Regions from separate parts of the Bacillus sp. WC2507 genome, predicted to be linked through region 4. Evidence: a T-box and tRNA genes for the amino acid it is inferred to sense, from the RefSeq annotation. Region 4 holds a T-box; the other regions hold tRNA genes.
What was found. The T-box of region 4 lies ahead of tyrS (tyrosine--tRNA ligase). A T-box ahead of a tRNA ligase gene usually reads a tRNA of that ligase, here a tRNA-Tyr.
Positions count from the first base shown of each region.

Region 1: it encodes a tRNA-Tyr, which carries the amino acid that the T-box ahead of tyrS (tyrosine--tRNA ligase) is inferred to sense. The anticodon was not compared.
Region 2: it encodes a tRNA-Tyr, which carries the amino acid that the T-box ahead of tyrS (tyrosine--tRNA ligase) is inferred to sense. The anticodon was not compared.
Region 3: it encodes a tRNA-Tyr, which carries the amino acid that the T-box ahead of tyrS (tyrosine--tRNA ligase) is inferred to sense. The anticodon was not compared.

Region 1 is NZ_JBQXPN010000001.1:5,098,000-5,100,173, forward strand. It holds partial or broken gene ACUN28_RS26770 (AHH domain-containing protein) at 1-351, opposite strand, end outside; tRNA gene ACUN28_RS26775 (tRNA-Leu) at 579-660, opposite strand; tRNA gene ACUN28_RS26780 (tRNA-Cys) at 671-741, opposite strand; tRNA gene ACUN28_RS26785 (tRNA-Gly) at 756-830, opposite strand; tRNA gene ACUN28_RS26790 (tRNA-Gln) at 836-910, opposite strand; tRNA gene ACUN28_RS26795 (tRNA-His) at 974-1,049, opposite strand; tRNA gene ACUN28_RS26800 (tRNA-Trp) at 1,069-1,142, opposite strand; tRNA gene ACUN28_RS26805 (tRNA-Tyr) at 1,150-1,233, opposite strand; tRNA gene ACUN28_RS26810 (tRNA-Thr) at 1,244-1,319, opposite strand; tRNA gene ACUN28_RS26815 (tRNA-Phe) at 1,338-1,413, opposite strand; tRNA gene ACUN28_RS26820 (tRNA-Asp) at 1,423-1,498, opposite strand; tRNA gene ACUN28_RS26825 (tRNA-Met) at 1,502-1,578, opposite strand; tRNA gene ACUN28_RS26830 (tRNA-Val) at 1,603-1,678, opposite strand; tRNA gene ACUN28_RS26835 (tRNA-Glu) at 1,684-1,758, opposite strand; tRNA gene ACUN28_RS26840 (tRNA-Ser) at 1,776-1,867, opposite strand; tRNA gene ACUN28_RS26845 (tRNA-Asn) at 1,870-1,944, opposite strand; rRNA gene rrf (5S ribosomal RNA) at 1,953-2,068, opposite strand; rRNA gene ACUN28_RS26855 (23S ribosomal RNA) at 2,170-2,174, opposite strand, start outside.
Region 2 is NZ_JBQXPN010000001.1:4,877,267-4,879,440, forward strand. It holds tRNA gene ACUN28_RS25775 (tRNA-Ser) at 1-33, opposite strand, end outside; tRNA gene ACUN28_RS25780 (tRNA-Ser) at 90-182, opposite strand; tRNA gene ACUN28_RS25785 (tRNA-Ala) at 203-275, opposite strand; tRNA gene ACUN28_RS25790 (tRNA-Pro) at 291-364, opposite strand; tRNA gene ACUN28_RS25795 (tRNA-Arg) at 375-448, opposite strand; tRNA gene ACUN28_RS25800 (tRNA-Leu) at 452-540, opposite strand; tRNA gene ACUN28_RS25805 (tRNA-Gly) at 557-631, opposite strand; tRNA gene ACUN28_RS25810 (tRNA-Leu) at 661-741, opposite strand; tRNA gene ACUN28_RS25815 (tRNA-Lys) at 756-831, opposite strand; tRNA gene ACUN28_RS25820 (tRNA-Gln) at 836-910, opposite strand; tRNA gene ACUN28_RS25825 (tRNA-Tyr) at 922-1,005, opposite strand; tRNA gene ACUN28_RS25830 (tRNA-Val) at 1,014-1,089, opposite strand; rRNA gene rrf (5S ribosomal RNA) at 1,095-1,210, opposite strand; rRNA gene ACUN28_RS25840 (23S ribosomal RNA) at 1,313-2,174, opposite strand, start outside.
Region 3 is NZ_JBQXPN010000001.1:126,030-128,203, forward strand. It holds gene ACUN28_RS00685 (glycerate kinase) at 1-776, opposite strand, end outside; tRNA gene ACUN28_RS00690 (tRNA-Ala) at 893-965, opposite strand; tRNA gene ACUN28_RS00695 (tRNA-Gly) at 976-1,047, opposite strand; tRNA gene ACUN28_RS00700 (tRNA-Lys) at 1,053-1,128, opposite strand; tRNA gene ACUN28_RS00705 (tRNA-Gln) at 1,134-1,208, opposite strand; tRNA gene ACUN28_RS00710 (tRNA-Tyr) at 1,274-1,357, opposite strand; tRNA gene ACUN28_RS00715 (tRNA-Val) at 1,375-1,450, opposite strand; tRNA gene ACUN28_RS00720 (tRNA-Glu) at 1,456-1,530, opposite strand; tRNA gene ACUN28_RS00725 (tRNA-Thr) at 1,553-1,625, opposite strand; tRNA gene ACUN28_RS00730 (tRNA-Asn) at 1,630-1,704, opposite strand; rRNA gene rrf (5S ribosomal RNA) at 1,714-1,829, opposite strand; rRNA gene ACUN28_RS00740 (23S ribosomal RNA) at 1,917-2,174, opposite strand, start outside.
Region 4 is NZ_JBQXPN010000001.1:1,060,942-1,063,115, reverse strand. It holds gene tyrS (tyrosine--tRNA ligase) at 1-1,200, opposite strand, end outside; T-box leader at 1,271-1,500, opposite strand; gene ACUN28_RS05735 (hypothetical protein) at 1,578-1,823, opposite strand; gene ACUN28_RS05730 (RNA polymerase sigma factor) at 1,804-2,174, opposite strand, start outside.

The DNA of each region.
Region 1 (2,174 bases), 4.0 Mb from region 4:
ATGTGATGTGCTGCATTAGAATATGGGATTGCTTCAATTCCTGCAGCCTTAAGTTCTTCACGTAATACTTTAGATGCTATATACGAATCGGGATACTCATTTTTTTACATTTACTCTATCAAGAACTTTATCCACATAATCTTTTATTACTTCTTGTACACCCTTAATTCTACTTCTTCCACCAGTTTCGGAAAACATAAATGTATCACGAGCTTCTTGTAAAGCTTCAAAAGCCTTTATATGATTGTTACCAAAGCCACTAGTACCTGCAAATGCAAATCGTTCTTTCAATGGTAATTGATTTGAAACGGACGAGATACCTTCTGATAATTTTGTTAGATTCGCACCTTTTTCGATATTATCATCTGATAAATTTCCATCAACTAAATTACCATTATAACGTTCATCAGCATTACGTTAACCTATAAGAATTAACGTAATAGGCGATACATTAACATTAATTTGAACACATAAAAAAAGCGTCCCCACAAAGTAGGAACGCTTGATATTACTGTATACTCACGATTAATTGAAGATAAAAACAAATAAAAAAAGACGATCACTCGTCTTTTAACCGATACCGATGGTCGGGGTCGAACCGACACTCCCGAAGGAACACGATTTTGAGTCGTGCGCGTCTGCCAATTCCGCCACATCGGCACAAAAGAAAAGGCGGCAACCGGATTTGAACCGGTGATAAAGGTTTTGCAGACCTCTGCCTTACCACTTGGCTATGCCGCCATATTAAATTTCATTGGAGCGGAAGACGGGATTCGAACCCGCGACCCCAACCTTGGCAAGGTTGTATTCTACCACTGAACTACTTCCGCAAAAATGGCTGGGCTAGCTGGATTCGAACCAGCGCATGACGGAGTCAAAGTCCGTTGCCTTACCGCTTGGCTATAGCCCATCGATTTCTTACTTAATTATATGTAAGTATCCATTAGATTATTTGTAATTTTAAAAATAAAAATGGGGCGACTGATGGGAATCGAACCCACGAATGCCGGAGCCACAATCCGGTGCGTTAACCACTTCGCCACAACCGCCATGTTGTGTAAATATATTTGGCAGGGGCAGTAGGAATCGAACCCACACTGGAGGTTTTGGAGACCTCAGTTCTACCTTTAAACTATGCCCCTATGTAAATGGTGGAGGGGGGCAGATTCGAACTGCCGAACCCGAAGGAGCGGATTTACAGTCCGCCGCGTTTAGCCACTTCGCTACCCCTCCGAAACTTACATGGTGCCGGCTAGAGGACTTGAACCCCCAACCTACTGATTACAAGTCAGTTGCTCTACCAATTGAGCTAAGCCGGCGTATTTTATTAAAATAAATGGTGGCTCGGGACGGAATCGAACCGCCGACACGAGGATTTTCAGTCCTCTGCTCTACCGACTGAGCTACCGAGCCTTATTAAAATGGCGGTCCCGACCGGGGTCGAACCGGCGATCTCCTGCGTGACAGGCAGGCATGTTAACCACTACACCACGGGACCATTTGGTTGCGGGGACAGGATTTGAACCTGCGACCTTCGGGTTATGAGCCCGACGAGCTACCGTGCTGCTCCACCCCGCGACAATATTATTCATATAATTTATATGGTGGAGGATGACGGGATCGAACCGCCGACCCCCTGCTTGTAAGGCAGGTGCTCTCCCAGCTGAGCTAATCCTCCAAAAGTGGTGACCCGTACGGGATTCGAACCCGTGTTACCGCCGTGAAAGGGCGGTGTCTTAACCACTTGACCAACGGGCCAAATATTATAAATCCTATGGCGGAGAGCAAGGGATTCGAACCCTTGATACGCTTGTGACGTATACACGATTTCCAATCGTGCTCCTTCGGCCAACTCGGACAGCTCTCCAATGGCTCCGCAGGTAGGAATCGAACCTACGACCGATCGGTTAACAGCCGATAGCTCTACCGCTGAGCTACTGCGGAATAATATTGCCTGGCAACGTCCTACTCTCACAGGGACAAGGTCCCAACTACCATCGGCGCTAGAGAGCTTAACTTCCGTGTTCGGTATGGGAACGGGTGTGACCTCTCTGCCATCATTACCAGACATTATTCTTTTGAGACAATCATTATTATAACTTATTCACTTTAAAAGTCAATAAGTTTTTTATGTTCTCTCAAAACTAGATAACATTTGCTTCATATTATATGGT
Region 2 (2,174 bases), 3.8 Mb from region 4:
CCGATCCCTTCAGCCGAACTTGGGTATACCTCCATGAAGGAAAAATAAAATTTTATTATTATATGTATCTAAACCATTTAAAAAGAAAATGGAGGAGGTAGAGGGATTCGAACCCCCGCGCGATTCTCACCGCCTGTCGGTTTTCAAGACCGATCCCTTCAGCCGAACTTGGGTATACCTCCGAGACATATAATAAATAAAGTGGAGCCTAGCGGGATCGAACCGCTGACCTCCTGCGTGCAAGGCAGGCGCTCTCCCAGCTGAGCTAAGGCCCCCTGTTTTTGGGAATATCGGGAAGACAGGATTTGAACCTGCGACCCCCTGGTCCCAAACCAGGTGCTCTACCAAGCTGAGCCACTTCCCGTTAATAAAAGCGCGCCCGAGAGGAGTCGAACCCCTAACCTCTTGATCCGTAGTCAAACGCTCTATCCAATTGAGCTACGGGCGCATATGGTGCCGAGGGCGGGGGTCGAACCCGCACGGTGGTCACCCACCGCAGGATTTTAAGTCCTGTGCGTCTGCCTGTTCCGCCACCCCGGCATGTCATATTGAAAATTGGAGCGGAAGACGGGATTCGAACCCGCGACCCCAACCTTGGCAAGGTTGTATTCTACCACTGAACTACTTCCGCAAGACATGTTTGAGTTATTTCATTAAAAGTGCGGGTGAAGGGAGTCGAACCCCCACGCCAAAGGCGCTAGATCCTAAGTCTAGTGCGTCTGCCAATTCCGCCACACCCGCATATTTGATTAAAATGGTGAGCCATGAAGGATTCGAACCTTCGACCCTCTGATTAAAAGTCAGATGCTCTACCAACTGAGCTAATGGCTCTTAATGGCTGGGCTAGCTGGATTCGAACCAGCGCATGACGGAGTCAAAGTCCGTTGCCTTACCGCTTGGCTATAGCCCATTAATTAAGAATGGTGGAGGGGGGCAGATTCGAACTGCCGAACCCGAAGGAGCGGATTTACAGTCCGCCGCGTTTAGCCACTTCGCTACCCCTCCGACATATATGGTGGAGGATGACGGGATCGAACCGCCGACCCCCTGCTTGTAAGGCAGGTGCTCTCCCAGCTGAGCTAATCCTCCATTTTGCCTGGCAACGTCCTACTCTCACAGGGACAAGGTCCCAACTACCATCGGCGCTAGAGAGCTTAACTTCCGTGTTCGGTATGGGAACGGGTGTGACCTCTCTGCCATCATTACCAGACTGTATTCATTTAAGACAAGAATCATTTTAACTTATTTTACTTTTAAAGTCAACAAGTTTTTTTATATTCTTTCAAAACTAGATAACATTGCTTCATATTATATGGTTAAGTCCTCGATCTATTAGTATTCGTCAGCTCCACATGTCACCATGCTTCCACCTCGAACCTATCAACCTGATCATCTTTCAGGGATCTTACTAGCTTACGCTATGGGAAATCTCATCTTGAGGGGGGCTTCATGCTTAGATGCTTTCAGCACTTATCCCTTCCGCACATAGCTACCCAGCTATGCCCTTGGCAGAACAACTGGTACACCAGCGGTGCGTCCATCCCGGTCCTCTCGTACTAAGGACAGCTCCTCTCAAATTTCCTACGCCCACGACGGATAGGGACCGAACTGTCTCACGACGTTCTGAACCCAGCTCGCGTACCGCTTTAATGGGCGAACAGCCCAACCCTTGGGACCGACTACAGCCCCAGGATGCGATGAGCCGACATCGAGGTGCCAAACCTCCCCGTCGATGTGGACTCTTGGGGGAGATAAGCCTGTTATCCCCGGGGTAGCTTTTATCCGTTGAGCGATGGCCCTTCCATGCGGAACCACCGGATCACTAAGCCCGACTTTCGTCCCTGCTCGACTTGTAGGTCTCGCAGTCAAGCTCCCTTATGCCTTTGCACTCTACGAATGATTTCCAACCATTCTGAGGGAACCTTTGGGCGCCTCCGTTACACTTTAGGAGGCGACCGCCCCAGTCAAACTGCCCACCTGACACTGTCTCCCGGGTCGATAAGACCCGTAGGTTAGAATTTCAATACAGTCAGGGCGGTATCCCACCAGCGCCTCCACCGAAGCTAGCGCTCCGGTTTCAATGGCTCCCGCCTATCCTGTACAAACTGTACCAAAATTCAATATCAGGCTACAGTAAAGCTCCACGGGGTCTTTCCGTCCTGTCGCGGGTAACC
Region 3 (2,174 bases), 930 kb from region 4:
GCAATAACAGCTGCTCCCATTCCTCCTGCGGCTCCTGCACCAGGTATTTTAGATACGTCGCAAGATAAAGATTGGTTAAGGATATTCGCATAATGCTTTACATTCTCATCCAGCTCTTTCATCATCTCTGCGTTCGCACCCTTTTGTCTGCCAAATACGAAAGATGCTCCCCTTATCCCAACTAACGGATTATCTACATCACATGCTGCTTCTATCTTTATATGCGTTAAGCGTGAATCCATTCGCGAAAAATCAATAGCGACAATCGAATGTAACGTGCCTCCAGATGGCTCTATTACTTCCCCTTCTTCATTTATAAACCTGACTCCTAAAGCTGACAACATACCTGCTCCGCCATCATTTGTAGCACTTCCTCCAAGTCCTAAAATAATGTGCTCAGCTCCTTCGTCTAGCGCATGTAGTATAAGTTCTCCTGTTCCTTTAGTCGTTGTAATAAGTGGGTTTCGCTTTTTAACCGGAACATGTTGTAATCCTGATGCTGCTGCCATTTCAATAAACGCTGTCTTTTTATCTTTAGACATACCGTAAAAGGCTTGTACACGTTCTCTAAGCGGCCCTGTCACTTGAAGTGATATCATTCTTCCACCTGTAGCATCCACAAGCGAATCAACCGTTCCTTCTCCCCCATCCCCAATTGGTATTTTTACATACTCTGCTTTAGGGAAAATCGCTCCAAAACCTCTTTCAATAGCTTCACATACTTCTATAGCTTTTAAGCTTTCTTTATATGAATCAGATGCAATAACAACTTTCACAATTATCCCCCATCCTTTCTTTTTACATTTTCTTCATTTTAAACGACAAGTATGAAAGTTGTCTTTTTAAATACAAAAAAAGCTTACATCATATGATGTAAGCTTTTTTATTTAGATGGAGCCTAGCGGGATCGAACCGCTGACCTCCTGCGTGCAAGGCAGGCGCTCTCCCAGCTGAGCTAAGGCCCCTTAGTAATTAAGCGGAAGACGGGATTCGAACCCGCGACCCCAACCTTGGCAAGGTTGTATTCTACCACTGAACTACTTCCGCGAAAATGGTGAGCCATGAAGGATTCGAACCTTCGACCCTCTGATTAAAAGTCAGATGCTCTACCAACTGAGCTAATGGCTCGTAAATGGCTGGGCTAGCTGGATTCGAACCAGCGCATGACGGAGTCAAAGTCCGTTGCCTTACCGCTTGGCTATAGCCCATTAATATTTACTAGTATGGTTATCTTTTCAAAAAAATAAACCCTCTCAGGTTATTTTAAAGAAAATGGTGGAGGGGGGCAGATTCGAACTGCCGAACCCGAAGGAGCGGATTTACAGTCCGCCGCGTTTAGCCACTTCGCTACCCCTCCGACATTTAAAATATATATGGTGGAGGATGACGGGATCGAACCGCCGACCCCCTGCTTGTAAGGCAGGTGCTCTCCCAGCTGAGCTAATCCTCCAAAAGTGGTGACCCGTACGGGATTCGAACCCGTGTTACCGCCGTGAAAGGGCGGTGTCTTAACCACTTGACCAACGGGCCAAAAATTTTAAAACTCTTCCCAAGCTTCCAACCGGGCTTGAACCGGTGACCTCTTCCTTACCATGGAAGTGCTCTACCAGCTGAGCTATGGAAGCATAATGGCTCCGCAGGTAGGACTCGAACCTACGACCGATCGGTTAACAGCCGATAGCTCTACCACTGAGCTACTGCGGAATAATAATAGCCTGGCAACGTCCTACTCTCACAGGGACAAGGTCCCAACTACCATCGGCGCTAGAGAGCTTAACTTCCGTGTTCGGTATGGGAACGGGTGTGACCTCTCTGCCATCATTACCAGACTTTTATCATTATAAACATTTCTTTCGAAATATCAAGAAGAAAATTATATATTCCTTCAAAACTAGATAACATTTGCTTCATATTATATGGTTAAGTCCTCGATCTATTAGTATTCGTCAGCTCCACATGTCACCACGCTTCCACCTCGAACCTATCAACCTGATCATCTTTCAGGGATCTTACTAGCTTACGCTATGGGAAATCTCATCTTGAGGGGGGCTTCATGCTTAGATGCTTTCAGCACTTATCCCTTCCGCACATAGCTACCCAGCTATGCCCTTGGCAGAACAACTGGTACACCAGCGGTGCGTCCATCCCGGTCCTCTCGTACTAAGGACAGCTCC
Region 4 (2,174 bases):
TTCGATGCGGTCGTTTTCTGTTACAACGTAGTCTAATGCTTGTGTACGCTCACCGTTTACGTAGATTGCGCCGTTCGTTACATCTTCACGTGCTTGACGTTTTGATGGAGAGATTTTGCTTTCTACAAGTAAGTCGATTAATACTGTATCTTCTGCAGTACGTTCTACAGATGGTACGTCTTTGAATCCTTGTTCGATTTCGCTTGCAGTCAGTTCTGCTACAGAACCGCTGAATAATGCAGCTGAAATTTTAATCGCTTGCTCTAATGCTTCTTCGCCGTGAACAAGTTTTGTCATTTCAGAACCTAATGCTTTTTGTGCTGCACGTTTTTCTGGTGCTTCAGCTACTTGCTTTTCAAGCTCAAGAATTTCTTCATGAGATAAGAATGTGAAGTATTTTAAGTATTTAACAACATCGCGGTCATCTGTGTTGATCCAGAATTGGTAGAACTCGTAAGGAGTTGTTTTTTCTGGGTCTAACCAAATTGCGCCGCCTTCTGTTTTACCAAACTTCGTACCGTCAGATTTTGTAACTAGTGGAATTGTTAAACCGAATGCTTTCGCATCTTCTTCTGATTTACGGATTAATTCAAGACCAGCTGTAATGTTACCCCATTGGTCACTACCACCGATTTGCAGGCGGCAATTATGGTGTTGGTATAAGTTTAAGAAGTCGTATGATTGTAAAATCATGTAACTGAACTCAGTGAATGAAATACCAGTCTCTAAACGAGATGCTACTGTATCTTTTGCTAACATATAGTTTAAACCGAAGTTTTTACCGATATCGCGTAAGAATGAAATTACATCTAAGTTACCAAGCCAGTCATAGTTGTTAGCCATTGTTGCTGGGTTGTCCACGTTTTCGAACTCTAAGAAGTTTGAAAGTTGGTTTTTAATGCTTTCTGTGTAGTAAGCAACTGTATCTTTCGTATTTAATGTACGCTCTGCTTTTTTACCACTTGGGTCACCGATCATACCAGTACCTCCGCCAACTAGTGCGATTGGTTGATGACCAGCTAATTGGAAACGACGTAACATTAATACTGGTAACATATGACCAATGTGTAAGCTATCCGCTGTCGGGTCGAAACCACAGTATAATTTAACGCTTTCTTTTTCTAATAATTGCTCAAGTCCCTCAGCATCTGTTTGCTGATTAATTAGACCGCGAAATTCAAGATCTTGTAAAATATCCATATCCTACATACTCTCCTTTAAGTTCATTACTGGCGTGAAGGTTGAAAACATAAAAAAATCGCCCCTTTAAATAAGGGACGATTTTGATTATCGCGTTACCACCCTAGTTGCAGGCAAAAAAAAGCCTACCACCTTATTTACATAACGGCTTAGCACCGTCTTTTCCCTTTTGAATACAATTCAATCGAAAAAAGATGCTCTAGGGGCGTAATTCGCGATCATCTATGTGCTGATTTTCACCGGCCATCAGCTCTCTAAAACAGGGAAATGATCACTACTTCTCCCTTTCCACGCTCAATTATTCATATACTTTTCTTTATACCATCATTTATATAGGCGTGTCAAATAGAGGTCGAGTTTCTCTCCTTGCCAATCCTCTACAACGTCGCAAAGAGTATCGTAATAAGAGAAAGAATTGGAACCCCAACTAATAACGATACATGAAACACAACCGATAAATCATTTCCAATCGTCGCCTCCACAGGATCTTTTGCCGGAGAACCAAGAAATCCGATTAATCGATCGAAGCGACTTACCGTTTTTGGAAAGTCTGGTATTTCTACATGGTCACTATCTAAATGCTGTTTTAACTTATATTCACTCTTAAAGGGATTTTCGCTCAATTTCATCCACCTCCAGCAATTGTTTCAATTTCTTTATCCCGTTATGAAGTCTCGATTTCACTGTTCCAATTGGAATGTTTAATATCTCTGCAATTTCTTTTTGCTGCATGTCATGATAATAAGAAAGGATTAGGACCGCTCTTTGCTCTTCTGGAACTTTCAAAATTGCTTCTCTTACTGTGAGCCGATCTTCGTGAGAAAATTCTTTTTCCTGAATTGGCACTAAAAATGGCAAAAGTGTACGCCACTTTTTTCTCCTATTTAATTTATTAATCATAAGACGATAACCGATTTGAAATAAATACGTTTTTATTTTTCCTTTTTCAAGTTCATACATATGTTTCTTACGCT